Regions from separate parts of the Pseudarthrobacter lactosi genome, predicted to be linked through region 2. Evidence: riboswitches for the same ligand, from Rfam matches in the RefSeq annotation. Region 2 holds a riboswitch; each other region holds the start of a gene.

Region 1 (9,306 bases), on a different contig from region 2:
GAAGCCATCCGGGGCCAGCTCTCCCGCTCGCGTCCCCGCGACGCCGTGCTGGGCGAGGAATTCGGCAGCTCCGGCCACGGCTCCCGCCGCTGGATCATTGATCCCATCGACGGCACCAAGAACTTCATCCGCGGCGTCCCGGTCTGGGCCACCCTGATCGCCCTCGTGGACGAAGGCGAACCCGTGGTGGGAGTTGTCAGCGCCCCCGCGCTGGGCAAGCGCTGGTGGGCCGCCAAGGGTTCCGGCGCCTACATGGGCAAGTCGCTCGCCGCCGCAACGCGGCTCCGGGTCTCGGACGTCTCCCAACTTTCGGATGCCTCCCTGTCTTATTCCAGCCTGGGCGGCTGGAAGGAACGCGGCAACCTGGATGAGTTCCTGGGACTGACCGAAGAGGTGTGGCGCACACGCGCCTACGGTGATTTCTGGTCCTACTGCATGGTGGCCGAAGGTTCCGTGGACATTGCCTGCGAGCCGGAGCTGAACCTCTACGACATGGCTGCCCTGGTGCCCATCGTGGTGGAAGCCGGCGGCCGCTTCACCTCCCTGGAGGGTCAGGACGGACCGTTCGGCGGCAACGCGCTGGCCACCAATTCCATCCTGCATTCAGAGGTCCTCAAACGGCTTAACCCGGATCTGGACGACCTCCTTTAGGTCAATTTTCGAATTATCGACGGCGGGCACCTCCTGATGGGGGTGTCCGCCGTCGTATCTTCGACAAATGTTCCCTTCCTCAAACGCACGTAACAAAGCCCTTAACATTGAGCCGGGCTTCCTTCTCCCCCCGGCGCATGTTCTACGCTCTTAACAGGTCACGAGTGCCAGCGCTAAACCCCGGTTTGCTGGCCGGCAACCCTCCATTCGCGGTGGGGTGCCCCGGGTGACGACCAGGCCGGTCCGGAAGGGACACGGCAAGCGCGGATTCCCGGTACCGGGAGTCCTTTTAGAGTGAGGTCTCCGTGACAACTGCCACCGTCTCCCCCAGCAGTGTTTCTCCCAACAACGCCGCTTCGCTGTTCAAGGATGCCGCCGCCGTAGCCGGGCGGCCCCTTTCCGCGGTCACCGGCGCTGAAATCCAGGCACCGTTGATCCAGGGCGGCCACGTCCGCTACGCGAACCTGGACTACGGCGCCTCCGCTCCTGCCCTCTCCGTGGTGTCGGCCTACCTCAACGAGATCCTGCCGTTCTACGCCAGCGTCCACCGCGGCGCCGGCTTTGCATCGCAGATCAGCACCTCCGTCTATGAGAACGCCCGGAACATCGTGCGCGACTTTGTGGGCGGACGCCCGGACGACTCCGTCATCTTCACCCGGAACACCACCGACTCGCTCAACCTGCTGGCGGGCTGCCTGCCGGCGACGGACGGACGGCCCAACGGCGATGTCCTCTACCTGGACATCGAGCACCACGCCAACCTGCTGCCGTGGCAGGGCGTCCCGCACCGCAGCGTCGTCGCAGCGGACACCATCGTGGGGACGCTCGAGGTCCTCCGTGCCGAGCTTGAGCAGGGCAACGTGAGCCTCCTCGCGATCACGGGTGCCTCCAACGTCACCGGCGAGATCCTCCCGGTCAAGGCCCTGGCCGCCCTCGCCCATCAGTACGGCGCACGGATCGTGGTGGATGCCGCTCAGTTGGCGCCGCACCGGCGCATCAATATCAGTGCCGACGACGTCGACTACCTCGCCTTCTCCGGCCACAAGCTCTACGCGCCGTTCGGCTCCGGGGTACTGGTGGGCCGCACCGACTGGCTCGACGCAGGCACTCCCCATCTGGCCGGCGGCGGCGCCGTCCGCGAGGCCAGGCTCGACGGCGTCAGCTGGGCCACCGGTCCGGCCCGGCACGAGGGCGGCTCCCCCAACGTCCTGGGCGCGGCCACGCTGGCCCGAGCCACCCAGGTCATCGCATCCCTGGACCACGACCGCTGGCACGCCCACGAAGCGGCCATCAGGTCATTCCTGGTGGACGGGCTAGGGAAGATCGACGGCGTCACTGTGCATCAGATCTTCTCGGATACGGACGCTGAAACCGGCACCATCGGCGTGGTGAACTTCTCCGTGGCAGGGTACGACGCCGGACTCGTGGCCGCCTACCTGTCGGCCGAACACGGCGTTGGTCTCCGGGACGGCCGCTTCTGCGCGCACCCGCTGCTCAAGCGGCTCGGCCTTCCCTCGGGTTCGCTGCGGGCCAGCTTCGGCGTAGGATCCCGCCTGGAGGATGCCCAGCGGCTCCTCGCCGGACTGGAGCAACTTCGCCGGACCGGCCTGGGCTGGGATTACGTGGTGGACGCGGGGCGCTGGGTTCCGGCCAACGACACCCGAACGTACCCGCACTGGGCGCCCAACACGCCCGGCACTGCCGGTGCAGCTCCGTGCCTTGACGACTGAGCACCCTTTCGTCCCTGCTTCCTGACCTGACTGCTGCCCACCTGGTGGCGGCCCATGCGGTAAATTCGAAGGATACCGATGGGCACAGTTGAAGGAGGCCGCACGTGGCACGGGGTGGCCCCAGGCTTGAGCACGGACGCCGCCTGGAACTCGGGCAGAGTTTCCAGGACGGCGGCGAACATTATCAGCGTGTGCGTCCTGGCTACCCGGCCGAATCAGCGGACTGGCTGATCCCGGCAGGTGCCACGGACGCAGTGGACGTGGGCGCCGGGACCGGGAAGTTCACCGCACTGCTGCTGGAACGCGGCCTGGGGGTTTCCGCCGTGGACCCGTCCCCGGACATGCTTGACCAGCTGCGGGCACACTACCCGGGGGTGAACACGACCCAGGGGACCGCGGAGGCCACAGGACTCGCTGACTCCTCGTTCGACGTCGTGAGCGTTGCGCAGGCCTGGCATTGGTGCGATCCGCTGCCCGCGAGTACCGAACTGGCGCGGCTCCTGCGCCCCGGCGGAACGGTGGGGCTGATCTGGAACCAGCTGGACACGTCCGTTCCGTGGGTGCACCGGTTGTCCCGCATCATGCACGCGGGCGACGTCTACAAGCCCGGGTTCCGCCCGGTGGTGGGACCGGAGTTTGAAGGCCTCGAGAGCCATGTGACGCGGTGGGAGGACAGCCTCAGCACGGCGGAGATCATGGACCTGACGAAGTCCCGCAGCTACTACCTGCGCGCCGGCGAAGCCACCCGCAGCAAGGTCCTGGCCAATCTGGACTGGTATCTGCACGAACATCTGGGGCACGGCGTGGAAGAGGACATCGGCCTGCCGTACCTGACGCTGACGTGGCGGGCTACGAAGGCGTAACGGGCGCGGACCACCGGGTAGGCTTGGAGGCGTGAAGACCAGCGCGCCCTCCTCCTCGATCGAGGACTACGTCAAGGTCATCTACGGCTTCACGGAGTGGCAGGACAAACCAATTACGTCCTCCCAGCTCGCGCAGCGCCTGGGGGTGGCCAATTCCTCGGTCTCGGAGATGGTCCGCAAGCTCAAGGACCAGGGCCTGGTGGACCACAAGCCCTACAGCGCCATCACCCTCACGGACTCCGGTGTCCGGCTGGCACTGTCCATGGTGCGGCGGCACCGCCTTATTGAGACTTACCTCGTGCAGGAGTTCGGCTACAGCTGGGACGAAGTCCATGACGAAGCCGAACTGCTGGAGCATGCGGTGTCGGACACGTTTATCGAGCGCATGGCCGCGAAACTCGGCAACCCGCAACGCGACCCGCACGGCGACCCGATCCCCGCCGCGGACGGCACGGTGCTGCTGCCACCGGCCCATCTCCTCGGCGAACTCGATCCCGGGCACACCGGCCGGATCACCCGCATCAGCGACGAGAACCCGGATCTGCTCCGGTATCTTTCCGCCGAGGAAATCGATCTCGATGCAGAGGTGGAGGTAGTGGGCCGGAAGCCGTTCGGCGGCGCGCTGGTGGTGCGGATCAGTACCGCCGGCAGGAAACGGGACTACGATCTCGCGGATGAAGTCACCGCTGCGCTCTGGGTCCACAGCGACCACCCCCACACCGGCTGCACCCTCAGCGGCAGCTGAATGATGAACACCCGCGTGCCGCAGTGGCGGGCCTGGCTGGCCGTTGCGGTTGGCGGCCTGGCCGGAACGGAACTCCGGTACGGGCTGGGACTCGCGTTTCCGGAAACCGCGGGGACAATGCCTTGGACAACCCTGGGAATCAATGTGGCGGGCAGCTTTGTGCTGGCCGCCCTCACTACGGTGTGGATGGCCCGTCCGGAGACGGCATTCTGGCTCCGCGCCGGCCTCGGGCCCGGGCTCCTGGGATCATTCACCACTTTTTCAGCGGTGGTTTTCTCCATTGACCAGCTGGCCCGTGCCGGCGAACATCCGGTGTGGATGGCTTACCTGGGGCTGTCCGTGCTCTTGGGCTTGGGCGCCGCGGCCGGTGGCTGGCGGGCAGGGCGGCTGCTCGCCGATCGGTTGGGGGCGGCGGCATGATGGGCGCCGTCCTGGTGGGAGTGTTCGGTATGGCCGGCGCCCTGCTGCGCTTCGCCGTCGACAGCTGGTTCGCACGCCATTCGGGGCTGCGCGGCGCTGCCGGCCGCGGTAGTACTCCGCGGCACTGGCCGTGGGCCACGCTGACAGTCAACGTCACGGGGTGCCTGATCATTGGACTGTCCATCGGCATCACGGGGCGGCTCGGCCTTGCACCTGAGTGGCAGGCAGCCGTCGCCACCGGCCTTGCGGGCGGCCTCACGACATTTAGCTCCTGGACCACAGCTACGGTGCGGCTCTTGAGTGAGTCGCGGTTCGGAGCGGCAGTCCTGAACGTCGGAGCCAACCTGGCCGCCGGGGTTGCCGCGGCGGCTGTGGGCATCGCGCTGGCGTCGTAGGACGCTCTTCGGGTTTGGCCGAGTCCCGTATCGTTGACTCTGATGATTAGCAGACGTGACGCGGCAATTGCCCTTGATGTACCGATGGAAATGGCCCAACGCCATGGCATCCCGAAACGAATGACCGAGGCGGAGCTGGGCGACATCCTGGACAACCCGCCGGCATGGCTGATCCAGTCGCGGGCCAACAGGACCGGCAAGCGTCCGGTCTGGGTGCACCTGGAATGCGCCGTCTGCGGCTATGAGGAAGCGGCCCGGCCCAAGAAATGGTGGCCGGAATTCACGTATGTGGTGTGCGAGCACCATTCCCCGGAAGAGGTGCCCCCGCTGCGGGCGGGCCTTATCAGGAGCGAGTTCGACGGCGTCGGGACCCGTTTTGTGGGCATTGCGGACGTTGCAGTCCCGGACTGATCCGGGGCATTACATTCGGGGCTGAACAGGCGTATTTTACGAAGTGGGACGCAGCCCGTCCCCCGTTGTAAGGAGCACGCCATGCCGGACAAGTCACCACATCAGCAGCTGCACAAAAAGCCGGTCAAAACCATCAAGGAAAAACGCGCGGACAAGAAGGCCAAGAGTCCGATTGAAGGCCCGCAGGACCCGGTAGCGCACCTGAAGAAGCGCCGGTAGCGGTTTATCCGTTCCCGGCCATCTCTTCGGGCACTGCCACAATGTCCACTTCCTGGCCGTCCCTCAGCACCCGAATCGGCAGCGGCTGGCCGATCGCATCGGCGAACAGCAGCTTCTGCAGGCTCTCGGCGTTGCTGACGGGGCGGCTTCCGGCTGTCAGAATGACGTCACCCGCCCGGAGGCCCCCGCGATCTGCAGGCGAACCGGCCAGGACCTCCACCACGCGCAGCCCGTCCCTTTGTCCCGTCCTGATCACCGCGCTGGCGTTGAGCCGGAAGGGCGTGCTGACAACGCCGAGATAAGCGCGCCTGACTCGGCCGTCCTTCAGCAGCGCCGAGATGATGCGCCGCGTGGTGGTGTTGATGGGCACGGCCAGGCCCAGCCCAGCGCCGGCCACTGCGGTGTTGATTCCCACGATGCGTCCGTGGGTATCTGCCAGGGCCCCGCCGGAACTGCCTGCGTTGAGTGCCGCATCGGTCTGGATGACGTCCTCGATAACGCGCCGGTTGCCGCTGGACCACACCGGAATGGCGCGGCCCAGGCCGCTGACCACGCCTGCCGTAACGGATCCGGCCAAGCCCAGGGGATTTCCCACCGCGATGACCAACTGGCCAACCCGGAGGTTCTCGGCATCGCCGAACTGCGCCGGGGCCACCTTCGGAGCCCGGCCGTGGACCACCGCGAGGTCAGACAGAGGATCCGCCCCCACCAGCTCAAGATCGGTCCTGCTGCCGTCGGCAAAGGCCGCGTGGCCTTGGTGCGTGCCGGCCACGACGTGTGAATTGGTCAGCAGGTAACCGTCTTCCGTGAAGAGCACCGCCGAACCGGCGCCCATCCGGAAACGGCCGTTGCGGCGGTTGCCGGTCATTTCAATAGCCGCAACATGCGGGGTGACCATCTCGGCCACGCGCATGACGGTCTCCGAATACGAGTCCAGCGGACCGTCGTCGGCCGCTGCAAAGTTGTGTTCCCGCGCCGGGTCCATGGCGCACCTCCTGGCTGGCGTTGCTGCCTCCGGCTTCCAGCTCGTGTGCTGTGCCGGAGCTTATTGGCGACAACCACCCTGGGGCGGCCGGTAGTCCCGGAACGGCTACGCCGTCGGTGAACAAAGCGCCTAACACTGGGCTTAAATGCCAGAAGACCCGGACGCAAGGTCCGGGTCTTCTGGCAATGTCTTACGACATTCAAAATGTGGAGATGGGGGGAATTGAACCCCCGTCCGATGTCGTGTTGACAGGTCTTCTCCGGGCGCAGTTTGCGTCGGATTTTCTCGGCCCCAGCCCTCCTGCAAACAGGTGGCTGATCCGGGCCCAGTCATCTAAGAGTCCCGTTTGCCCCGATGACGGAGGCAAGCAGCAGTGGCTATCTAAATGACGCCAGGATCCGGGGCAATAGCAACCTCGGGCTGACGGACTGTCTTACTGCTTAGGCAGCGAGAGCGAAGTCAGTGCGGTTTGATTTGGCACTTATTGGTTTGCAGACAGCGTTTACGAGATAATTCTGCATCCTCGGCCCGCTTCACCTGTCGCGACTAACATCGTCGAAACCGATCATCCCCGTATTTTGTTTTCAAACCGGCCGGGCTGTGCAGGCACAAATCCCTGCCGGACTACCTATCCTAACGCATGCCAGGCGGAAAACATTCCTACCGGCGGTTGCGTTCGCGGACCTCGCGAAGGGCTTCGCGATTGTCCTGCTGCTCACGCAGGGTCTGGCGCTTGTCGTACTCCCGCTTACCGCGGGCGATCGCGATTTCCACCTTGGCCCGCCCGTCGAGGAAGTACAGCTGCAGCGGAACCACAGTGAAACCGGACTCGCGGATCTTCACAGAGATCTTGTTGAGCTCCTCACGGTGCAGCAGCAGCTTCCGACGGCGGCGTGCGGAGTGGTTGGTCCAGCTCCCCTGGTTGTACTCGGGGATATGGATGCCCTCCATCCACAGCTCGTCGTCGTAGAACGTGCAGAAGCCGTCCACCATGGAAGCGTGGCCCTCGCGCAGGGACTTGACCTCGGTACCCATCAGGGCGATGCCGGCCTCGTAGGTATCCAGCACAAGGTAGTCATGCCGGGCCTTGCGGTTGGTGGCCACTACTTTACGGCCACTTTCTTTGGGCACGGTGGAACTCCTCAGTTCTTGAATCCTGGTTGGCTCCGGCCGTTCCGGTGCGGAGTCATACCAGTCTACGGCAGGCGCAGACCAGCGTTACAGCAGGCGCATCGGGTCAACTGCGGCTCCGTTGAGCCAGGTCTCAAAGTGTGCGTGGCAGCCCGTTGAGTTGCCGGTGCTGCCCGAGTAGGCAATGAGCTGGCCCTGGGATACCTGCTGGCCGTTGGAGACCACGATGCTGCTGTTGTGGTAATAAATGGTGGTCAATGAGTTGCCCTGCACCACTCCGTGCGAGAGCTTCACGCGCCAGCCGCCGCCGTCGGCGGAGTTCCACCCCGAGGAGAAGACCTCGCCGGCTGCCGCTGCATAGACCGGTGTGCCGCAGGCGGCGCCGAAGTCGATGCCGGTGTGGAGGTAGCCGCCAGTGCCGTAGAAGTCGATGGTTCCCGGCGGCGTGGCACGCCAGCCGAAGCCGGAGGTGATGGGCACGTCACCGGAGAAGGGATGCCGCAGGCCAAAGGCCGACGGCGATCCGGTCACCGGGGCGTACGGCTGGACGGCCTGTCCCTTCGCAGCTGCTGCCGCGGCAGCAGCCTCCGCGAGCCGGCGCTGCTCGGCTTCCCACGCCTCCCGGAGCCTGCGGTCGCGCTCGGCGATCTCGTTGGCAACCGAGTTCTGGCTTGCCGCAACCGCCGCCATCTGACTCTGGATACCAGGCTTAGCCGCCTGGAGTTCAGCGTCAAGTCTTGTGGTATCGGCGATCAGCTGGTCAACCTGGGCCTTCTTGGCAGCGGCCTCGTCACGCGCGGCCTTTTCCCGCTCCAACGCGGCGTCGGCCTTGGCCTTGAGGTCCCGAATCTCAGTCTCGACGGCTTCAAGCCGGGCCTGCGAGTTCACGTTGGTGGCGCTCTGCTGGGACAGCTTGTCCATGGCGGCGTTCTGGCTGCGCATGGCCTGGTCCGCGAGGTCCATGGTGTCGGTCAGGCTGCCGCCGTTGTTGGCCCCGAAGAACAGCGTCAGGTTCGACGGGACACCGCCGGACTTGTAGGCCTGGGTGGCGATCTGGCCGATCAGCTTCTTGGTGCCCGCGATTTTCTGCTTGTCAGCCTCAAGCTGCTGGGTAATTTTGGCCTTGTTCTGCTGTGCAAGGTCAACCCGCGCCGTCAACGCTTCGACTTCCTTGACCGCACTGGCCACGCGCCCCTGGGCTTCAAGGAGGGCCTGCTGGGCGCCGGGCAGTTGGCCCTGGTAGATCACCAGGTCGCCGGCGGCTTTCGCAATGCGTGAGTCCACGAATTCCAAGGACTGCTGGACCCTGGCCGCCTCGGCTTCAAGGGCGGCACGCTTGTCATCGAGCTCGTCGGCGTGCGCCACCGGAGCTGAGGCGCCCATGCTGGCGGCGAGCAGCAAAGCCAGGACGCCGCTGACCAGGCCGGCGCGGCGGCCTGCAGGTCGCGTGCGTTCGGCCCGGTGCCGGGGCGCAGTTCGGTGCAATTCGATCATCAGGATTCCTTGTTCGGTTTGCACAGCCTAAACCTTCAAATATCTGCGTAAGGTCAAGAGAGACGAAATTCCTGCCAAAGATCCGCCAAGGATCAGCAAGGCTGGCGCAAGAATCAGCGTCTGCCCCGGTGAGATAAACGCCGTGTCCGGATACTGCTTGGACAGGTACTCGCCCAGGAAGAAGTGCGCCACTGCCCACAATGTGCCGGATGCCAGGGCTGCGCCGATCACAGCCGCAATCACGCCTTCCAGGATGAACGGG
Region 2 (9,306 bases):
CGACGGTGGCCCCGGCGGCGTGCGCGAGCTCGCTGACCGCGGCGATGTCCACGATTTCCTGCATCGGGTTGGACGGCGATTCGAAGAACACGGCGGTGGTGGGCTCCGACAGTGCGGCAGCCCACTGATCCAGGTCCGGGCCGTCAACAAACACGGTTTCCACGCCCCAGCGCGGCAGGATTTCGTTCAGGATCACAAAGCAGGAGCCGAACAGGGAACGCGCGGCAACCACCCTGTCCCCAGCCGCCAAGAGGGCACCCAGAGCGGTGAACACCGCTGACATGCCCGACGCCGTCGCGAAGCACGCCTCGGTGCCTTCGAGCAGGCGGAGGCGTTCCTGGAAGGTGGCCACGGACGGGTTGCCGTACCGGGAGTAGACGAAGCGTTCGTCCTCGCCGGTGAAGGCACGCTCGGCGGCGGCAGCGGACTCGTAGACGAAGCCCGAGTTCAGGAAGACCGGTTCGGTGGTTTCCTGGAAGTTGGTGCGGTCCAGCCCGCCTCGGACGGCCTGCGTCTCGGCGCTCCAGCCGGCGGCGTCTTCGTTGAAGGTCACTTGGCAATTCCAAGGTTGGTGGGCAGGCCGCGGTTCTTCCAGCCGTTGACGGTGCGCTCGCCGTACCGGTCCGGCTCGCCTTCGAAACCCTCCAGGACGTTGTAGGAGGTGAAACCGGCCTGCGTCGCGGCGACGGCGGCGGCGATGGAGCGCTGGCCCGAGCGGCAGAGGAACACCAGCTCCGTGCCGTCGTCCTCCGGCGCCTGCTGTGTCAGGTCAGTGATGAAATCCGGGTTGGGGATGCCGCCCGGGAACGTCCACGGAATGAACAGGGGATCGTTGTCCGTGGCCTTGGTATCGGGGATGCCGATGTGGGCCCATTCGCCCTCGGTGCGGACGTCCACCAGGATGGCGCCCAGCTCCAGTTTGGCCCAGGCTTCCTGCGGGGTGAGGTCTCCGGCGTAGCTCACGCGTGGCCCTCGCCGTCGAACTCGAGGTCTTCCACGGCGGTGGCGACGGCGGCATCCGCACTGGCGATCGCCGTCGGGAGGATCAGTGCCTGGGCAACAATCACGCCTCCGCCGTTGAACGTCGCGGCCGGGCTGCCGTGCAGGACATACCCTTCGGCCAGGGCAGTGGAAATCCGTTCACAGAAAGACCTGTCATCCGGCCCGGTGACAAGCCGGTACAACAGTTTCTCTTCAGGGGCGGGGGCGTCAGACACGACGGAACTCCTTCTTTCACGCTTGCAGCTCGAATTGGTCGATATGCCGAGTATTCACCTGAGGCACCCCGCCGCGAAAGGGAGGGTTGCCGACCGGCCAGTCAGGGCTTGGCGCCGGTTCTCATTACTCCCCAAAAACGTAACACCCGCCCCGCTCTGCCGCACGGCCGCCGTCGTCATGTTCCGTAACCAACGCGAATTTCCGTAACCCCGCCGTGCTTCCGTAACCCGGGCGCCGACGGGACAATCGGGTCATGGGGAAGATGCGGGGCCACTCACTGACGGGCGCCTGGGCACGGGTTTTGGCCGTGGGGCTGTGCGCCGTGCCGGTGCTCCTGGGCGCGACAGGCTGCCGGGACATTTTCGCTCCGCCGCCCTGCATGCCGCCGGAGTTTTCCATCTCGCCGGCCGCCGCGAAACCGGGTGACCAGGTCACCGTCAGCGCGCCGGACACCACCTGCGATGCCCGCTACGGCGCCGACGCGCGGGTCCAGGCGGAATTGCTGGATCCGTACGGCACCACCGTGCTGCAAGAGCTCGCTCCCATGACCGACGACGGCGGCTTCACTTTGGTGTTCACCGTCCCGGCTGGCATGGCACCCGGGACAGCCGGGGTCACGGCCTACCCCTATGGCGTGGACTGGTGCGACGACACCGGGGTGAACAACAGGGCGGGGGCCGGACCGCAGACCCTCGTCGGAGTCGCCTGTGCGCAGCGGCTCGTGCCGCTGTTGGTCCTGGGACCCGAGACTAAGCAGGGCTGAACCGGACCAAAGGCGGAGGCAGATAGAGTTTGCAGAGGCACCGGCCACCGTCTTTGAAGCAGCCGTTCTTGGGGGATTACACCAGTATGCCAACAGCCACCGCTCCGACCCGCAACGCCAGCCTTGCCGGCCCTGCCAAGCAGACACGGCTGCGGGCCGCCGTCGTGCTCCTGCTCACCGTCCTGCTGGCTGTCCTGGCGATGGGACTTACCGCCGGCACCGCCCGCGCTGCCAGCACAGCTCCGGAGCCGGGAAAGCCGCTGCTGGGCGCTGTCCTTGAATGGGGCGAGGATTCGGCGGCCAGCTTTGCCGAGCGGCTGGGAGCGACGCCGGCCCTGCTGGGCCATGACATTTCCATCCCCTTCCGTTCCTCGGAAACCACCGCTATCCGGCAGTTCCTGGACCAGGCTGCAGCCCTGGGCTCCCATGCCATGCTCACCGTCAAACCCACGGTTCCGCTGCAGCAGATCGACGACGCCGCCGCCCGGTCATTTGCCGCCGAGATCACCAGGATTTCCGCGGGTTTCCGGGGCCAGGTGCTGGTCCGCTTCGCCCCGGACATGAACGGGAGCTGGCTTGACTGGGGGCAACAGCCGGCCGCCTACCGGGCCGCCTTTAGGGCAGTGGCTGCGGAGTTCAAGGAAACGGACGACGCCGGCACCGTGATGGTGTGGGCACCCTTCCTGGGGCGGGACTACCCCTTTGACCGGAACCGCAATGCCCCCGCTGCCGGCAGCGAGGGCTTGGCCCTGTTGGACACGAACGGCGATGGCACCTGGGACGGCACCGACGGCGCCTACGCGCCTTACTATCCCGGGGACGACGCCGTGGAATGGGTAGGGCTGTCCGCCTACCACGACGACACCGCGGGCACGGCCGCCGTCAACACCGTGGCCGCCCCTGGGGAACTGGCAGGCATGCTGACCGGAGTGGGCAACGAGGACTTCTACGCCACCTACGTGGAGCAACGGGACAAGCCGTTCCTCCTGCAGACCGCGGCCTTCTACAGCCCCGCTGCCGGCGGCGCCGCGGAGGCCGACATCAAACGGGGCTGGTGGGACCAGACACTCGAAACTGCGACGTCCGGACAGTTCAGCAAGACCGCTGCCGTGGTTTGGGACGAACGGACCAGCACCAGGGACACCGGCGTAGCCAGCATCGACTGGACCATCACGGGAAACGCCGACGTGGCTGCAGCGGCACGCGCCCGGCTGGACGGGTCCGGCCTCGTCACGGGTCCGGTCGAGGGAATCGTCTCCGGCAAGGAGTATGCCCAGGCCAACACCCTGACGGGCGTGGCGGCCTGGAGCGTGGGCGCGGCCCTGCTCATCTTCCTTGTTGTCCTGTGGCAGGTCCCGCGGCGGGTGACCGCCGTGGCTGCCTGGGGTTACAACGACCCGTCAAACCGGGATGCCCGCGTGGACCTGCTGCGCGGGGCAGCCATCGTCTTTGTGGTGGTGAACCACCTGGGCCTGACGTCCCTGTTCCAGCTCCTGACCCAGGAAGCGGTGGGTTTCGTCTCGGGCGCGGAGCTGTTTGTGCTGTTCTCCGGACTGGTGGTGGGCATGGTCTATGGCCCACGGGTCAAGGACGACTTCGGCACGGTGGTTGACCTGACGTCACGGCGCGCGGGCAAGCTCTATGTCACCGCCCTGGTAGTGCTGGTGGGCATTTTCCTGGTTTCCCTGTTGCCCATCTTCCAGACGGATCCCCTCACCACCTACACCGACCAGGGAACAGGAGGGGCCGGCCATGCCGCGTCCGGCCGGACCTACAACCTCTATGCCGGCATGGAATCGCTTTTTCAGTTCCCCGTTCCGCCCCAGGTCCTGCCGGCCATCCTGCTCCTGCAGTTCGGGCCGTGGCAGTTCAATGTGATGGGCCTGTACGTTGTCCTCCTGCTGGTCAGCCCGCTGATCCTCGCCGCCCTGAACCGCGGCCGGGCGCTGTGGGTACTGGCGGCAACGCTGGGCGTCTACGCAGCGGGCGCGGCCACCCGGACCAGGCTGCTGCCTTCCCAGTTCGAGGATTCATTTCCGCTGCTGGTGTGGCAGGTGCTTTTTGTGATCGGCCTGGTGGCAGGTTTCCACCGGCGGAAAATCGTTGCATGGCTCTCGGCCCACACCTGGGCGGTGGCAGCCTGCTGCGGGGCCGCCATGGTTTTCGCGTTCCTGTCCTGGGGCAACCCTTATCTTGCCAACGGGTTTGACCTGCGGCTGGGCGTCATCCCGGATTCCCTGTACCGGGCCATGTATGACTCCTTCTTTGCCCGCACCTACCTGGCGCCGGGACGGCTGCTGAACGTCGTGGTCCTGGTGGTAGCGGCCTACGCTTTCCTCACGGCCTACTGGAAGCCCACCGAGCGTGCCTTCGGATGGTTTCTTATCCCGCTGGGCCGGGCCACGCTCTACGTCTTTGTTATCCACGTGGTCCTCATCGCCGTGGTTGCCAACATCCCGGCCCTGCAGCAGGGCGACATTCTCCTCAACACGGCTGCCTACGCTGTAATCCTGGGGCTCCTGTGGGTCATGGTCCGGACGCGCTTCCTGTTCAAGATCATCCCCACCTGACCTGGCACCACATGACCTGACCTGACCCCACCTGGTCTGGCGTGACGCCAGCTGGCTTGGCCCGCCGGGTTACCGGAGTTTCACTGGTCGTGCAGTTCGCGGGTCAGGAGTTCCTGGAGGGCCGTATTGGGTTCGGTGGGTTTGCCGGCGCCGCTCAGATAGAGCCCCATCCGGGCGCCGTGGTATTCCCAATAGGCGAAGCTCAGGTTGTTTTCTTCCAGGAGCGCCAGCATGTCGGTGACCCACTGGCCGCCGCCCTTGCCCTCCATCTGGAAGGCCTGCCGGACCAGGCCGAATTCCAGGACCGACATCGGCACGTTATTGTCCTTGCCGAACTGCACGTTCTTCGCCATCTCATGGGCCAGATAGGCCTTGTCGCGTGCCATGAATCCGTCGCCGGCGGCGCCAGGCGACTCGGCGTAAACATCGAGCTGGAGGCAGATCACGGGGAGAGCGCCGGTTGAGGGTGCAATATTCTCACCCCGCATTTGGCCCTGAATGCGGTACTTGTTACCGGGCACTACCTTGAACAGGTGTGCATCGTTGCTCCATCCCGCGATCGACCCGGTGCCCGCGGCGTCGCTGATTGAGAGGCCGCCGTTGTCCTGGTAGCCGGCCGCCTCCCGTGCGAACCCGGCCGGTGACGCCGGATCCCCGCCCACCTCCCATTCTTGCCAGTCCAGCGTCCCGGCGCTGTCCAGGCGGTCAGTGGCGATCTGCCGGATTTCGGTGCCGTCAGGGCTGTACTCCGTCACCGTGATCGCGTCGAAGTAGGCCTTTCCCCGCATGCCGCCCTGGGAAATGACCAACGGGGTGGCCGCTACCGCTTTGCTGTCGGTGATCGCGACGATGCCGCTGTCGTAGGTCCTCCAGTCCGACGTTCCAAGGGGCAGCGATGGACTGGTGACACGGCTTTCCGTCAGCTGCACCCTGTCCCCGGTCGGCAGGATCACGTTCGGATCAGGGTAGCGGCCGCCGTCCTTGATCGGTCCTTCAACCCAGGACGCGTACTGGTGGGTGTACTTGATGGGCTCGTAGAAATGGAAGTCGTACACAACGTTTTTGTCGTCGACCAGAAAATGCTGATTGATTCCGGCAGTGCCGTAGCGGCCATTGACCCCGTACACCCCGCCCACCACCAGCAGATGGTTCGAGTCCACTGACCGCACCACGGCCACCAGTTCCCGTGCAAAGTCCTGCCACTGCTGACCAGTCGCATCCGTTGTCACGGGCTGGTTGAGCAGATCGTAAGCGGCAACGGCAGGCTCATCCTTGTACCGGGTGGCGATTTCGCGCCACAGGTCGGCATTTTTTTGCCGCAGCGCCGGATCGGACCAGATATCGAAGTTGACGGCGTCCCCGGTGGGATCCAGCCAGAAGCCGCCGATCGGCGTATGCAGATCCAGGATCAGGCGCATTTTCTGTTGCCGCGCCCAGGCCACGTTCTGGTCCAGCCACTTCAAGAAGACCGTAGGGGAGTCGGCGTACCACTCACCGGCAAAGGCGAAGCGGATGGCATTGAAACCCATCTGCCTGGCGCGCCCGAAGTCTGCCTCCGAATGGTCGCGGGTGCTGAGGAGATCGGACCCATCGATGTTCTTGTGGTACAGGTTGGAGAAGTTCACGGCCTTCAGCCTCGTAGGCTCGCCGCCGAGAACCAGACCCGTACCCGCGGCGGTCACGAACTGCGGGGGAGATGGTGCTTTTGGCGCCGACTCGCCCTCTTTGGTCCCGTTCAGCGCGCACCCGGCAACAACCAGCAGCGGAACCAGCACCAGCAGGAGCGTCCACAGCCACCACGGCCGCCGGTGCCCGTTCGGCGGCCACCAACGACGGCGCGGTGTCCGTTCCGGTCCGTGCGGCTGAGTGACCCCGGGCATCGAGAGCTCCCTCGTTCGGCGGGTAGAGGGCCAGCCTATTAGCTCGCGCAGCGCCTGTCGTGGTCTTTTCCATAAAGATTCACGATTAGGTAGCCCCCCGTAAGCCCCTAGCCGCGGGCTTTGAGGATCAGGGCATCGCCCTGGCCGCCGCCGCCACACAGGGCAACCACGCCTGTCCCGCCGCCGCGCCGGTTCAGCGCCAGCGCCTGATGCAGGACCAGGCGGGCCCCCGATGCGCCCACCGGGTGGCCCAGGGCGATGGCGCCGCCGTCGGCGTTGATCCTGTCCGCGTTGATCCCCAGGTCTTTGGCGGACTGCAGTACAACCGACGCGAAGGCTTCGTTGATCTCGATCAGGTCCACGTCGTCAATGCTCAGCCCTTCAAGTTTCAGGGCCCGCTCAATGGCGCGCGACGGCTGGGAATGCAGGGACCCGTCCGGTCCGGCGGTCTGGCCGTGGCTCCCGATCTCCGCGATCCAGCTGAGGCCTGCCGCCTCCGCTGCTGACTTGCTGGCCACCACCACGGCGGCCGCGCCATCGGACAGTGGGGACGCAGAACCGGCGGTGATGGTGGCGGCCGGGTCCTTGGAGAAGGCTGGCTTCAGTGCCGCGAGCGTCTCGAGGGTGGTTTCGGCGCGGATGCCTTCGTCGGCAGCAATCACGACGGCGGGTCCCCGGCGCTGCGGGACCTCCACCGGAGCGATCTCTTCAGCCAGGATGCCGGCCTCCCGGGCGGCCTCGGCCCGCTGGTGGGAGAGGGCGGCGACGGCGTCCTGGTCCTCACGGCTGATGCCGAGGCGGGCGTTCCCGGCGTCGGTGGCGGACCCCATCAGTTCGCCGGAAACGGGGTCCTGCAGGCCGTCAAAGTTCAGGGCATCCAGCAGCGGCGCATCGCCGATCGCCACGCCGCTGCGAAGCCGGGGCAGCAGGTGCGGGGCGTTGGTCATGGACTCCTGGCCTGCCGCCACAATGAACTCAGCCTCTCCGGCGCGGATCATCCGGGCGGCATCGATCACGGCGGTCAGCCCGGACAGGCACAGTTTGTTGATGGTCACAGTGGGCACATCCCAGCCGATGCCGGCGGCAAGGCTGGCCTGCCGGGCGGGCCCCTGGCCCGCGCCCGCCTGGATGACCTGGCCCACGATGACGGCCTGGATCTGTTCCGGCGCCACCCCGGACCGTTCCAGTGCGTTCCGGATGGCGTGGGCACCCAGTTCGCTGGAGGTGAGCCCGGAGAGGCCGCCGCGGAACTTGCCGAAGGGGGTGCGTGCGCCGCCCAGGATGACGGGGATGTGAGCGTCGTTGCTCATGGGTGCCTTTCGATTGCGGATTCAGGAGTGCTTGGGGCCAGCTTAGGCGAACCCTGGGCGCCGCTGAGATGCCCCAGCCGCTGTGGATTCGGCTGCGGTGGGCTCAGCCGGGGAGGAGCAGCTGGTGGAGCAGGTGGTCCTGCCAGCGGCCGGCAATTTTCAGGTACTGCGGGGCTACGCCTATTTCCCGAAAGCCGGCGCGGCCGAGGATCTTGCGTGAGGGCTCATTGTGGAGCAGCGTTGCCGCCTGGATGCGGTGGAGGCCCAGTTCCGTCCGGGCATGGTCCGCGGCAAAGCGGACTGCCGCAGTCCCGATGCCCCGCCGGTTGAGGCTGGAATCGACCCAGTACCCGAGGTTGGCGTTGAGGAACGGCCCACGCACGATGCCTGTGAGCGTGACCGCGCCGAGGATGTAAGCGGGATCATGGTGGTCCACCAGCACCCACGGAACTTCCTGGCCAACGGCGTGCTGGGCGAGCTTGGCCCGGATGATGTCCAGTTGATGCCTGGGCGTGAAGAAGGCTTTGTCCCGCTCCGGTTCCCAATGCGCGAGGTGCTGGCGGTTTCGGAGGTAGGCCTCGCTCAGCCCGGCGGCGTCGTTACGCAGGAGCAGCCGGATTTGGACCCCGGGGACAAGGAGGGCCGGGGCATCGCTAAGCAAGAACTCTCCCGCGCTACTCGAAGGAAGCACGACGGCGGTCCGACAACCGGGTGTTCCAGACGTCCGGTTTGGTGACCTGGAAGCGGCGGCCCGTCAGCGCGAGCGGGGTTAGCCGGATGTAGTAGTCCTTGGGTCCGGGCTGCCAGGGCTCCAGGCGCAGGGCGTCGACGGCGTCCTTGTCTGCCTGGGCCTCGATCACTTTGGTGTCTCCGCGCACCACCACACTCCAGGCCATCTCCGTGTGGGGATCGTATCCATCGATCTCCAGCGCCGCTGGACGGTCCGCCTGGGCACCCCACAGTTTGGAGCCACCTGCGCTGCGGAAGACGATGCTCCTGCGGTCCAGCACGTAGTTGACCGGAAAGATCTCCGGATGCCCGTCCACTACAAGGGCCAGGCGCCCCAGGATGTCATCGGCCAGCAACTCCCAGCATTCGTCGAAGGTCAATGTGTTGGTTGGGTCCGTGTGAGAGTTCATGCACCAAACCATACGGACCTGCGCGACGGACCGACAGGGCCGTTCCGCCCGACGGTCGCCGGCGCGGGTTTGGGAAGGTTCAATTCAGTGCAGTTCAAGACGCTCCAGCAGCGCGTCCAGGATGGGAAGCTGGCCCTTGACCAGCTTGCCGCGGGCATCGGTTTCCGTCACCCACCGGGCATCGTCCACCTCGGGAAAGTCCTGGATAATGCCGGATCCTCTGGGCCACTCCAACGGAAACGTGTTGCTCACAATCCGTTCGGGCTCGAAATCAGACTCAGCGGCGAACACCGTAATGATCTTTCCCGAAGGTTGGCGGAAAGCCCCCAGCTCAAAATAGTCAACGGCTGGCGGCGGCGTGCCGATCTCTTCGGTGAATTCCCGAAGGGCGGCCAGCAGGGGTTCCTCGTCGGGAAGGTATTGGCC
Region 3 (9,306 bases), on a different contig from region 2:
TGGCGATCTACAACGAGAACCTGCGCACCGTGGCGGCCCGCCATGATGCCATCATCGCCGACATGTGGTCGCTCAAGCAGCTGAACGATCCGCAGATGTGGGGCGAGGACCGCCTGCATTTTTCGCCGTTGGGGCACCACACCATCGCCGCCATGGTGCTGGAATCGCTTAACGTGAACCACACCCTCGAGCCGCTCCGGCCCAAGCCGGTGCCGGTCCGCACCTGGCGGGCAGCCCGCTCCGAGGACCTGGTGTGGGCCCGTGAGTATTTTGTTCCGTGGGTGGTGCGGAGGTTGCGCAAGCGTTCCTCCGGCGACGGAATCACCGCAAAACGTCCGACGCCGGGCCCTGTGTTCGGCCCGGGCGTTCCGTTGGGTTCCGGCGAGGGGCCGCTGGGCACCACCGACGCCCGGCGCTAGGGGCGGCCCGGGTGGGTGTGGCACGGCAGCACGGCAGCACGGCAGCACGGCATGATGTGGCACGGCAGCACGGTGACGCAGGCGGCCATGGATCCGGATGAGGTGGTGCGGCGGCGGCTTTATGCCCAGCGGCTGCGCGGGCCCGGCCTGGGCTCCCCGGCGGACGCCGTCCGGCGCCTCCTGGCTGTCCAGGCGCAGGAGTTCCCTTACGCCCGCTGGAGCGTGGTTCAACGGACCGGTCTTGGTTCTGCTTCCGGGGCCTCCGCTGAACGTGGCGCTGGCGCTGCTCACGTGCCCACTGCCATGGACGTGGAGCAGGCGGTGTCCGACGGACGCGTCCTGCGCACCCATATCCTGCGGCCTACCTGGCATTTTGTGCATCGGGAGGACCTTCGCTGGCTCACGGCATTGTCCGCCCCGCGGCTTCACCAGGGTAACGCCGGCATGTACCGGCGGACCGGGATTGAGGCCGACGCCGCTGACCGGAGCGGGCAGGTCCTGGCCGACGCCGTCCGGGGAGGGCGGCACCTGACCCGGGAACAGCTGGCCGTGCGGCTTCAGGACGAAGGGTTCGCGGCCACCGGCTTCGGGCTGGCCTACCTGATCATGCACGCCGAGATCAGCGGCCTCCTGGCCAGCGGGACGCCGGTACGCAGTCGGGGTGGTGCCCTGAAGCAGACCTACGCCCTCTTTGACGAGCGCGTGCCTGCCGGCCCGGCCATGCCGCCCACCCGGGCCGAAGCGCTCGGCGAGTTGGTCCACCGCTACTTCACGAGCCGCGGGCCGGCCACGGTCAAGGACTGCGCCGACTGGTCCGGACTCACCATGGCCGACGTGCGGCTCGGCCTTCAACAGTCCCTGGCGGCGGCTCCCGAGACGCTGGCAACGGTGGTGATCGACGGCGTCGTGCATTATTTCGACGACGGGGCGGACGGCGGCGATGCCACGTCAGCGGCAGGACCGCGGATCGACCTGATCCAGTGCTACGACGAATACGTGATGGGCTATTCAGCCACGCGGCATTATCTGGGAGGCACCGCCCCGGCGTTTCCGGTGGCCGGGGCGCCGATTCATGTGGTGCTGCTCGACGGGCGGATGGCCGGCTGCTGGCGCCACACTTTGTTCGCCGGCCGCTGTGAGCTGGATATCCGTCTGTTCGCTGGCGCGGACCCGGCTCTGGACGCGGCCGTGCAGGACGCCGTGGACCGGTATGGGGCCTTCCTGGGGATCCCGGCCGTCCGTGTGGGCGCCGGGGTTAAGCTGGAAGGACACATATGAGAGGCGCTACACCGTGAACAGCTTGTTTTTCTGGATCATCATTCTGTCCTTCGTGGTACCGATGGCGATGCGGATGTACCGGAAATCCGTGAACAAACGGAACCAGGACCAGAGCTTTTCCGGGCGCTACCCCGAGCAGTTTCCCGGCGGCGGGCAGTACCCGGGCAGCGAACAGTACCCGGGGCCGCAGAGCAAGCAGCCCCGTGACGGCTACACGCAGCAGGACTACATGAGCGGCGGCTACCGCCAGATCATGAGCCCGCAGCCCCTGCCGCCGAGCCAGCCGCTGCCGCCCATGCAGCCGATGCCTTCCGCGGACCAGCAGTTTCCGCCGTACGGCCAGCCGCAACCTGACCCCCAGCCGGCGCCGGAGCAGCGCGCGGAAGCACCGCAGCAGCCTGCCGCCCCCGGCATTCCCCTGCCGCCGTCGGGCCCGCAGGGGTACCGCGCCCGGAAACTGGCCGAACTCGACCAGCAGTACAGCAACGGCGAGCTGGCCATGGAGGACTACATGAAGCGCCGCTCCGACATCATGAACGGCTAACCACTTAACAGCGCGAACGTACAGTTGAGGCCCCGATCCGGGGTCACAACTGTCCGTTCGCGCCTAAGGGCAGGGGCCAGCGCTTAGACCAGGAAGGTGTTCCGGAGCTGGACGCCGAGCTGGCCGATCTCGGTCAGGAAGCCGTCGTGGCCGATCGGAGCCTCAATAACGTGCACATCCACGTCACCCGGGAGCGCAACAGCCAGTTCACGGGATTGGGACGGAAAGTACAGCCGGTCACTGTCCACGGCGGCCACGAAGAACCTGGCGGTGGCCCGGCCCAAGGCTTCATCCAGGGTACCCCGCCCGCGGCAGACGTCGTGGCTCATCAGTGCGTCGGTGATGGCGATGTAGCTGTTGGCATCAAAGCGGCGAACCAGCTTTTTGCCCTGGTGGTCCAGGTAGCTTTCCACCTGGTAGCGGCCCCGCTCCCCCAACGCAGCCGCCTGGAACGGTGATTCCGGGTGCTGGGCCGACCGTCCGAAGCGGCCATCGAATTCCTCGGCGGAGCGGTAGGTGATGTGCGCAATGCGCCGCGCCAGCGCCAGCCCGTCCTCCGGCAGCGGACCGCCATAGTAGTCGCCGTCGTTAAAATTGCTGTCCTGGCGGATGGCGAGCGTCTGGGCCTGGGCGAACGCGATCTGTTCGGCCGTGCTAGCGGCACCGATCGAGATAACGGCGCACCGCTGGACCCGTTCCGGGTAGGTGACTGCCCACTCCAGCGCCCGTGCGCCGCCCATGGAGCCGCCCAGCACGGCGTACCAGCTAAGGATGCCCAGCTGGTCAGCCAGCCTGGCCTCAGCTGCCGTGGTGTCCCGCAGTGTTACCAGTGGGAACCGTGACCCCCACGGCTTGCCGTCCGGGGCAACCGAGGACGGCCCGGTGGAGCCGTAACAGCCACCCACAATGTTGATGGAGACCACAAAGAACCGGTCCGTGTCCACCGGCGCGCCGGGTCCGGCCAGCTGTTCCCACCAGCCGGGCTCGTCACTGTCGCCGCGTGTCACGTGCGTGCTGCCGGTCAGGGCGTGCTCAATCAGGACCGCGTTGGAGCCGTCCGCGTTGAGGGTGCCCCACGTTTCATAGCCGAGGGTGACGTCCGGGAGGTAACCGCCGGCTTCGAGCTCAAGTCCGCCGATGCTGGCGTAGCGGACCACGCCGTTTCCGGGTGCTGCAGTACGGGAAATGGTGATCGTCATGGAAGGACCTTTTCTATGCGCTTGCCCACCGTCAATTGACCGGCAGGCCAGGTCCTCACCCGGGGCACCCCGCCGCAAAAGAGGGTTGCCGGCCAGCAAGCCGGGGCTGTCGCTGGCACTCATGACCTGCTTCGAGTGTACGAACAGCCCCGGCCTATGGCTAAGCGTGTGACTGGTTGTGACTTTACGGAGCCCTACTGCTGCTGGCTTCCCGCGTCTTTGTCAGGGTCCGCCGCACCCTTGGCCGCCCGGAACCCGGCCTCAAGGTCGGCGAGGATGTCATCGATGTGTTCGATGCCCACAGACAAACGCACGAGTCCCGGGGTGACCCCGGCGATAGCCTGCTGCTCGGGCGAGAGCTGGCTGTGCGTGGTTGATGCCGGGTGGATCACCAGTGAACGGACGTCCCCGATGTTGGCCACGTGGGAGTGCAGCTCCAGGGCGTCCACGAAGCGCTTCCCTGCCTCTGCGCCCCCGGCCAGGTTGAACGCCACCACCGCACCAGTGCCCTTGGGCCCATATTTGCGGCCGCGCTCGTACCAGGGGCTGGAGGGCAGCCCCGCATAGGCGACGGATTCGACGTCGTCCCTCGCCTCTAGCCACTGGGCGACGTCGACGGCGTTAGCCACGTGCCGCTCCACCCGCAGGCTCAGTGTCTCCAGGCCCTGGGCGATAAGGAAGGCGTTGAAGGGTGACACCGCCGAGCCGAGGTCACGGAGCAGCTGGACGCGCGCCTTCAGGATGTAGGACAGATTGGCGCCGAGTGCTCCGTCTGCCCCGAGGTCACGGGCGTAGACCAGCCCGTTGTACGTGGGGTCCGGGGTGTTGAAGCCCGGGAAACGTTCCGGGTCCGCGCCGAAGTCGAAATTGCCGGAGTCCACAATCACGCCGGCAATGGCCGAGCCGTGCCCGCCGAGGTACTTGGTGGCGGAGTGGACCACAATGTCCGCGCCCCATTCGAGCGGGCGGATGAGGTAGGGCGTGGAGAGGGTGTTGTCCACCACGAGAGGCACGCCGGCGTTGTGGGCGGTCCGGGACACACCCTCGATGTCCAGCACGTCCTGGCGGGGGTTGGAGACCACTTCGGCGAAGAAGAGCTTGGTATTGGGCTGGACGGCGTCGCGCCAATGGTCCAGGTTGTCAGGGTCGGCCACAAACGTGACGGAAATGCCGAACTTCTTGAGGGTGTGCGCCAGGAGGTTATACGTCCCGCCGTAGAGGCTGGGGCTGGCCACGACGTGGTCGCCGGCTTCGGCGATGTTCAGGATGGCAAACGTTTCAGCGGCCTGCCCCGAGCTCAGCAGCAATGCCGCGAGTCCGCCCTCAAGGCTGGCAATCCGCTGTTCCACAGCATCCTGTGTGGGGTTGCCGATGCGGGTGTAGATTGGTGCGAGCTCCGCGAGGGCAAACCGGTTGGCGGCGCTTTCGGCACTCGGGAAGACGAACGACGTCGTCTGGTAAATCGGGAGCGCCCGCGCGCCGGTGGCGCTGTCCGGTTCCTGGCCTGCGTGGATCTGGCGGGTTTCGAAAGACCATCCGTTCGACATTCAATACTCCTTGACGTGGCGTGGCACTGCTCGGTTGCGTTCAGTGTAGGAAGACTTTCCCTCACGGGAACAGGATTGTGACGAACGTGGTCAGCCGGCCGCTTCTTCTCCCTGCTTTCCTGCGGAATGTCCACTCGTGACGCGACAGATTCCGGTAAGGCTACCCTTAGCTGAGAGCCGGATCACAAAGTGCCAAGATGATGGCATGCGCATGGATCACGTCTCTTACGCCTGTGAACAAGATGGCCTCGTTGCCACCACCGAACGTATTTCGTCCGCCCTCGGCGTTGAAGCCGTGAAGGGTGGCGTGCACCCCCGGTTTGGAACCCGGAACATGATTATTCCCCTAGCCGGCCACAAGTATCTGGAAGTGGTGGAGGTTCTCAACCACCCGGCGTCGGACAAGGCTCCCTTCGGGCAGGCTGTCCGGGCGCGGTCCGAAGCCGGCGGCGGCTGGATGGGCTGGTGCGTCGAAGTGGACGACCTCGCTCCGTTCGAAGACCGCCTTGGCCGTGCCGCCGTCAACGGCAACCGCAAGTTCCCGGACGGCCGCGAGCTGGTCTGGAAGCAGATCGGCATCCTGGGCCTGATCGCGGACCCCCAGGTCCCGTACATGCTCAAGTGGGAGGGTGACCCTGCCCTCCACCCGTCCAACGCCTATGAGAGCCACGTCAAGATGAGCTGCCTGACCATAGCCGGTTCCGCCGAACGTGTGACGGAATGGCTGGGTGAGCCCGTCGAGAAGCCGTTGGAGGACGTAGCTGTTGACTGGGTGGCTCCGCATGGAACCCCGGGCATCCTGTCAGTGACCTTCGAAACCGCTACCGGAGCAGTCACCATCTGATTGCACCTTCCATAGCTTCGGCCGCCATCAGCGGGTGCCAATGATGCCACCCACCGATGGCGGCCGAATTCTTTTAGGCCAGACCTATCGCTAGACCCTATTGAAGACACCTGTGCCGCACGGGAACCATAGCCGTCTTACCCCAGGCCCACCGCCCGGCCGAAGAGGCTGAAGCCGACGAAGGCAACAATGTCCAGCAGGGCATGCGCGATGACCAGCGGCATCACCCGCTTGGTCTTTGTATAGAGCCAGGCAAACACCACCCCCATCACGGCGTTGCCGATGAACGGCCCGAAGCCCTGGTACAGGTGGTAGCTGCCGCGGAGCATCGAGCTGGCGAAGATGGCCAGCGGCATGCTCCAGCCGAACTTGCCGAAGCGGTCCAGGAGGTAGCCCACCACGATGACTTCTTCCACGACGGCGTGCCGCAGCGCGGACAGGATCAGGACGGGGACGGTCCACCAGTACGAGTCGAGTGCGCTGGGGATGATGGCAGTGGTGATCCCGAGGGCACGTCCCGCGGCATAAAGGCCCAGCGAAGGAATTCCGATCAGGGCTGCGAGGCCAAGACCTTGCAGCAGGTCACGGCCCGGCCTGGCGAAGTTGAACCCCAGCTTCCGGAAGGCCGAACTTCCGTGAGCACATGCGCCGGTACTGGATTGCCGCTGGTCCGTGAGGAAGTAGATGACCAGCAGCACTGGCACCAGGGCGAAAATAATATCGAGCAGCTGATAGGTGAGGTCGAAGTATTCGCGCGGGCTCTGTGACCGGTTCAGGGTTGACGTGCCTTCGGCCAGCGGTGCACGCGTCATCTTGTCCAGCAGCTGCACCACCGAGTAGACGGCGGACTGCCCCAGGGAAAGACCCAGCACAATCCAGACTTCAATCCGCAGCCGACGGCGGGAGGGAACCAACATGGTTCCATCTTGCCTGTAGTTTCTGGTTCTTCGCTGATTAGGGTGGCCAGCTCGCCCGAACTCACCAAAAGTGCGAGAGCGTCCGCCAAAAACGCGCCAAAAGTGAGAGAGCGTCCGGGGTGGGGGCACCTATGCTTGGGGCTTATGAGCGCGCCAGGGAAAATCTTCATGATCCGGCACGGCCAGTCCGCGGCCAACGTCGATACGTCCATCTACAACCGGGTCCCGGACTACCGGATTCCGCTGACGCCCCAGGGCCTGGCCCAGGCCAGGGCGGCCGGGGAACGGATCCGCCGTGAGCTGGACGGGCGCCAGGTCTGCGTCTACGTTTCCCCCTACCTTCGGGCGCACCAGACACTGGAGGCGCTCAACCTGGGCAATCTCACCGAACGGGTCATCGAAGAACCGCGCCTCCGTGAGCAGGACTGGGCCAATTTCCAGATCACCGGCGACATCGAGGACCAGAAGGAACTCCGCAACGCCTACGGCCATTTCTTCTACCGGTTCCGGGAGGGCGAATCCGGCTCCGACGTTTACGACCGGATCTCCTCGTTTATGGAGACGCTCTACCGTCATTGGTCCAAGCCGGACTACGCCCCCAACACCCTGCTGGTGACCCACGGGCTCACCATGCGGCTGTTCTGCATGCGCTGGTTCCACTGGTCCGTGGAGTACTTCGAATCACTCAACAACCCGGACAACGCCGCCGTGCGGACCCTTCTGCAAACGGACCTGGGCAAGTACGAACTCGACGTTCCGTTCAGCCAGTGGGTGGACCGCCGGGTGGACGAGACCGTCCTGGATGCGCCGCCGATGATCTTCTAGGGTTTGTTGCCGGCGCCTAGTTGCGCTTAGTGCGGGGCCACGATCACTTCGGTGCCATTGGCTTCGAACGCGGCTTTGTCCTCGGCGGAGATACCGGAGTCGGTGATCAGGCGGTTGAACGCGTAGCCGTCCATGGTGGCGAACGCACGGACACCCACCTTGGAGGAGTCGGCCAGCACATAGGAGATCCGGGCCCGGCTGGCCAGCAGGGCATTGACTGATGCCTCGCCCTCCCCCGTGTTCGTCGGACCGACCTCGGGGTCGATGCCGTTCACGCCGATAAAGGCAATGTCCATAACCACCTTCTGCATGATGATGTCGGTGTACGGTCCCACCAGTTCGTACGAGCGGGGATTCAGGATGCCGCCGGTGACCATGACTTTGATGTTGGGGCGGACAGCCAACTGCGCAGCGATGTTGATGGCATTGGTGACCACCGTCAGGGTGGACTGGTGGGCGGGAGCATTGAGGTCCTCGCGCGTGGCGAGGATCTGCGCCAACGCCGTGCTGGTGGTGCCGCCGCACAGCCCGATCACCGCGCCCGGGAAAATAAGTGCCGAGGCAGCTTGGGCGATCTGTTCCTTGGCGTCGGCGTGGTCATCACGGTTGTACCGCCCGGGGAGGTCGTAGGCCAAGGCCCCGGTGGTGGCCCCGCCCCTGGTCCGGGTCAGGAGCCGCCGCTTGGCCAGGCTGTCCAGGTCCCGCCGCGCCGTGGCCGGCGAGACCCCAAGCTGCGTCACAATCTCCTCCACCTCCACCTGACCAGTCTTCGCGAGGATGTCCAGGATGGCCGTCAGGCGGTCAGTGCGGGTCATGGGGGCCTCTCAGCATCGATCAGTCAAAGCGTTAAACAGTCACCCAAATATGACGTTATCTGATCATAGCAGCCACAAATGATCACTTTGCGATCACCGAGCGCGTTCCCTGCTAGCGTGCCCGCGCGCCGGCCCGCCACACGGCGTACGTGAGGGGCATGCCCGGGCGGTAGGCGAGATGCGTCGCTGAGGGGGCGTTGAGCATGTGCAGGTCGGCACGGTGCCCGACGGCGAGCGAACCCACCGCCCGTGCGCCGTCGGCGTCGTGCCCTGCCTCCCGGTGCAGCGCCAGCGCGCCGCCATACGTCGCGGCGCGTACCGCTTCGTGGACGCTGAGCCGCATCTGCAGCACGGCCGTCGCCACGTTGAACGCCATGGAGCTGGTGTACGAGGTACCCGGGTTGCAGTTGGACGCCAGCGCCACCTGAGCCCCGGCATCCAACAGTTCACGCCCCGGGGCCAGCGGCTGCCGGGTGGAGAGATCGCAGGCCGGGAGGCAGGTTGCCACGGTGCCGCGGGTCCCTGTGCCGGTTCCCGGGTTCCAGCCGGACCAGCTGTCCGCCAGGGCCGCCACGTCACGGGCCGACAGGTAGTTCACGTGGTCCACGCTGGCTGCCCCGAATTCCACCGCGAGCTGCACACCGGGACCTTCGCCGAGCTGGTTGCCGTGGACGCGGATCCCCAGTCCAGCGGCCCGGCACGCCGCCAGCACACGGCGGGACTGCTCGGCAGTGAAGGCACCTTCCTCGCAGAACACGTCCGCCCACCGGACGTACGGCCTGACGGCGTCAAGCATGGGCCCGCAGACGAGATCGGTGTAGGACTCCGCGTCCGTCCCCGCGGGGACAAGGTGGGCGCCCAGGTAGGTGACTTCGTCTGCGACCGTGGAGGCGATCCGGGCGCTCCGGGCCTCATGCT

The links. A riboswitch is a leader RNA that binds a small molecule or an ion and turns the genes downstream of it on or off. The one in region 2 is predicted to bind S-adenosylmethionine.
Region 1: linked by a shared signal. The riboswitch ahead of ACZY0Q_RS05120 (aminotransferase class V-fold PLP-dependent enzyme) and the one ahead of ACZY0Q_RS17995 (DUF1737 domain-containing protein) in region 2 are both predicted to bind S-adenosylmethionine.
Region 3: linked by a shared signal. The riboswitch ahead of metX (homoserine O-acetyltransferase MetX) and the one ahead of ACZY0Q_RS17995 (DUF1737 domain-containing protein) in region 2 are both predicted to bind S-adenosylmethionine.

Annotation. Positions count from the first base shown of each region.
Region 1 is NZ_JBVAYS010000001.1:1,104,765-1,114,070, forward strand. Features, by position in the region: gene hisN (histidinol-phosphatase) at 1-651, shown strand, start outside; SAM riboswitch class IV at 808-921, shown strand; gene ACZY0Q_RS05120 (aminotransferase class V-fold PLP-dependent enzyme) at 957-2,381, shown strand; gene ACZY0Q_RS05125 (class I SAM-dependent methyltransferase) at 2,486-3,244, shown strand; gene ACZY0Q_RS05130 (metal-dependent transcriptional regulator) at 3,276-3,989, shown strand; gene ACZY0Q_RS05135 (fluoride efflux transporter FluC) at 3,990-4,409, shown strand; gene ACZY0Q_RS05140 (fluoride efflux transporter FluC) at 4,406-4,804, shown strand; gene ACZY0Q_RS05145 (hypothetical protein) at 4,847-5,215, shown strand; gene ACZY0Q_RS05150 (hypothetical protein) at 5,297-5,434, shown strand; gene ACZY0Q_RS05155 (S1C family serine protease) at 5,439-6,419, opposite strand; RNA gene ssrA (transfer-messenger RNA) at 6,624-6,992, opposite strand; gene smpB (SsrA-binding protein SmpB) at 7,080-7,550, opposite strand; gene ACZY0Q_RS05170 (M23 family metallopeptidase) at 7,638-9,044, opposite strand; gene ftsX (permease-like cell division protein FtsX) at 9,072-9,306, opposite strand, start outside.
Region 2 is NZ_JBVAYS010000004.1:174,730-184,035, reverse strand. Features, by position in the region: gene ACZY0Q_RS18005 (O-succinylhomoserine sulfhydrylase) at 1-553, opposite strand, end outside; gene ACZY0Q_RS18000 (rhodanese-like domain-containing protein) at 550-963, opposite strand; gene ACZY0Q_RS17995 (DUF1737 domain-containing protein) at 960-1,217, opposite strand; SAM riboswitch class IV at 1,231-1,346, opposite strand; gene ACZY0Q_RS17990 (hypothetical protein) at 1,472-1,981, shown strand; gene opgC (OpgC domain-containing protein) at 2,068-4,551, shown strand; gene ACZY0Q_RS17980 (glycoside hydrolase family 5 protein) at 4,632-6,431, opposite strand; gene ACZY0Q_RS17975 (acetyl-CoA C-acetyltransferase) at 6,539-7,741, opposite strand; gene ACZY0Q_RS17970 (GNAT family N-acetyltransferase) at 7,845-8,402, opposite strand; gene ACZY0Q_RS17965 (pyridoxamine 5'-phosphate oxidase family protein) at 8,416-8,880, opposite strand; gene ACZY0Q_RS17960 (NUDIX hydrolase) at 8,965-9,306, opposite strand, start outside.
Region 3 is NZ_JBVAYS010000002.1:611,284-620,589, reverse strand. Features, by position in the region: gene ACZY0Q_RS12685 (SGNH/GDSL hydrolase family protein) at 1-419, shown strand, start outside; gene ACZY0Q_RS12680 (winged helix DNA-binding domain-containing protein) at 471-1,697, shown strand; gene ACZY0Q_RS12675 (hypothetical protein) at 1,711-2,241, shown strand; gene metX (homoserine O-acetyltransferase MetX) at 2,325-3,440, opposite strand; SAM riboswitch class IV at 3,453-3,567, opposite strand; gene ACZY0Q_RS12665 (bifunctional o-acetylhomoserine/o-acetylserine sulfhydrylase) at 3,635-4,987, opposite strand; gene ACZY0Q_RS12660 (VOC family protein) at 5,193-5,831, shown strand; gene ACZY0Q_RS12655 (CPBP family intramembrane glutamic endopeptidase) at 5,969-6,748, opposite strand; gene ACZY0Q_RS12650 (histidine phosphatase family protein) at 6,893-7,573, shown strand; gene ACZY0Q_RS12645 (DeoR/GlpR family DNA-binding transcription regulator) at 7,600-8,388, opposite strand; gene hutI (imidazolonepropionase) at 8,501-9,306, opposite strand, start outside.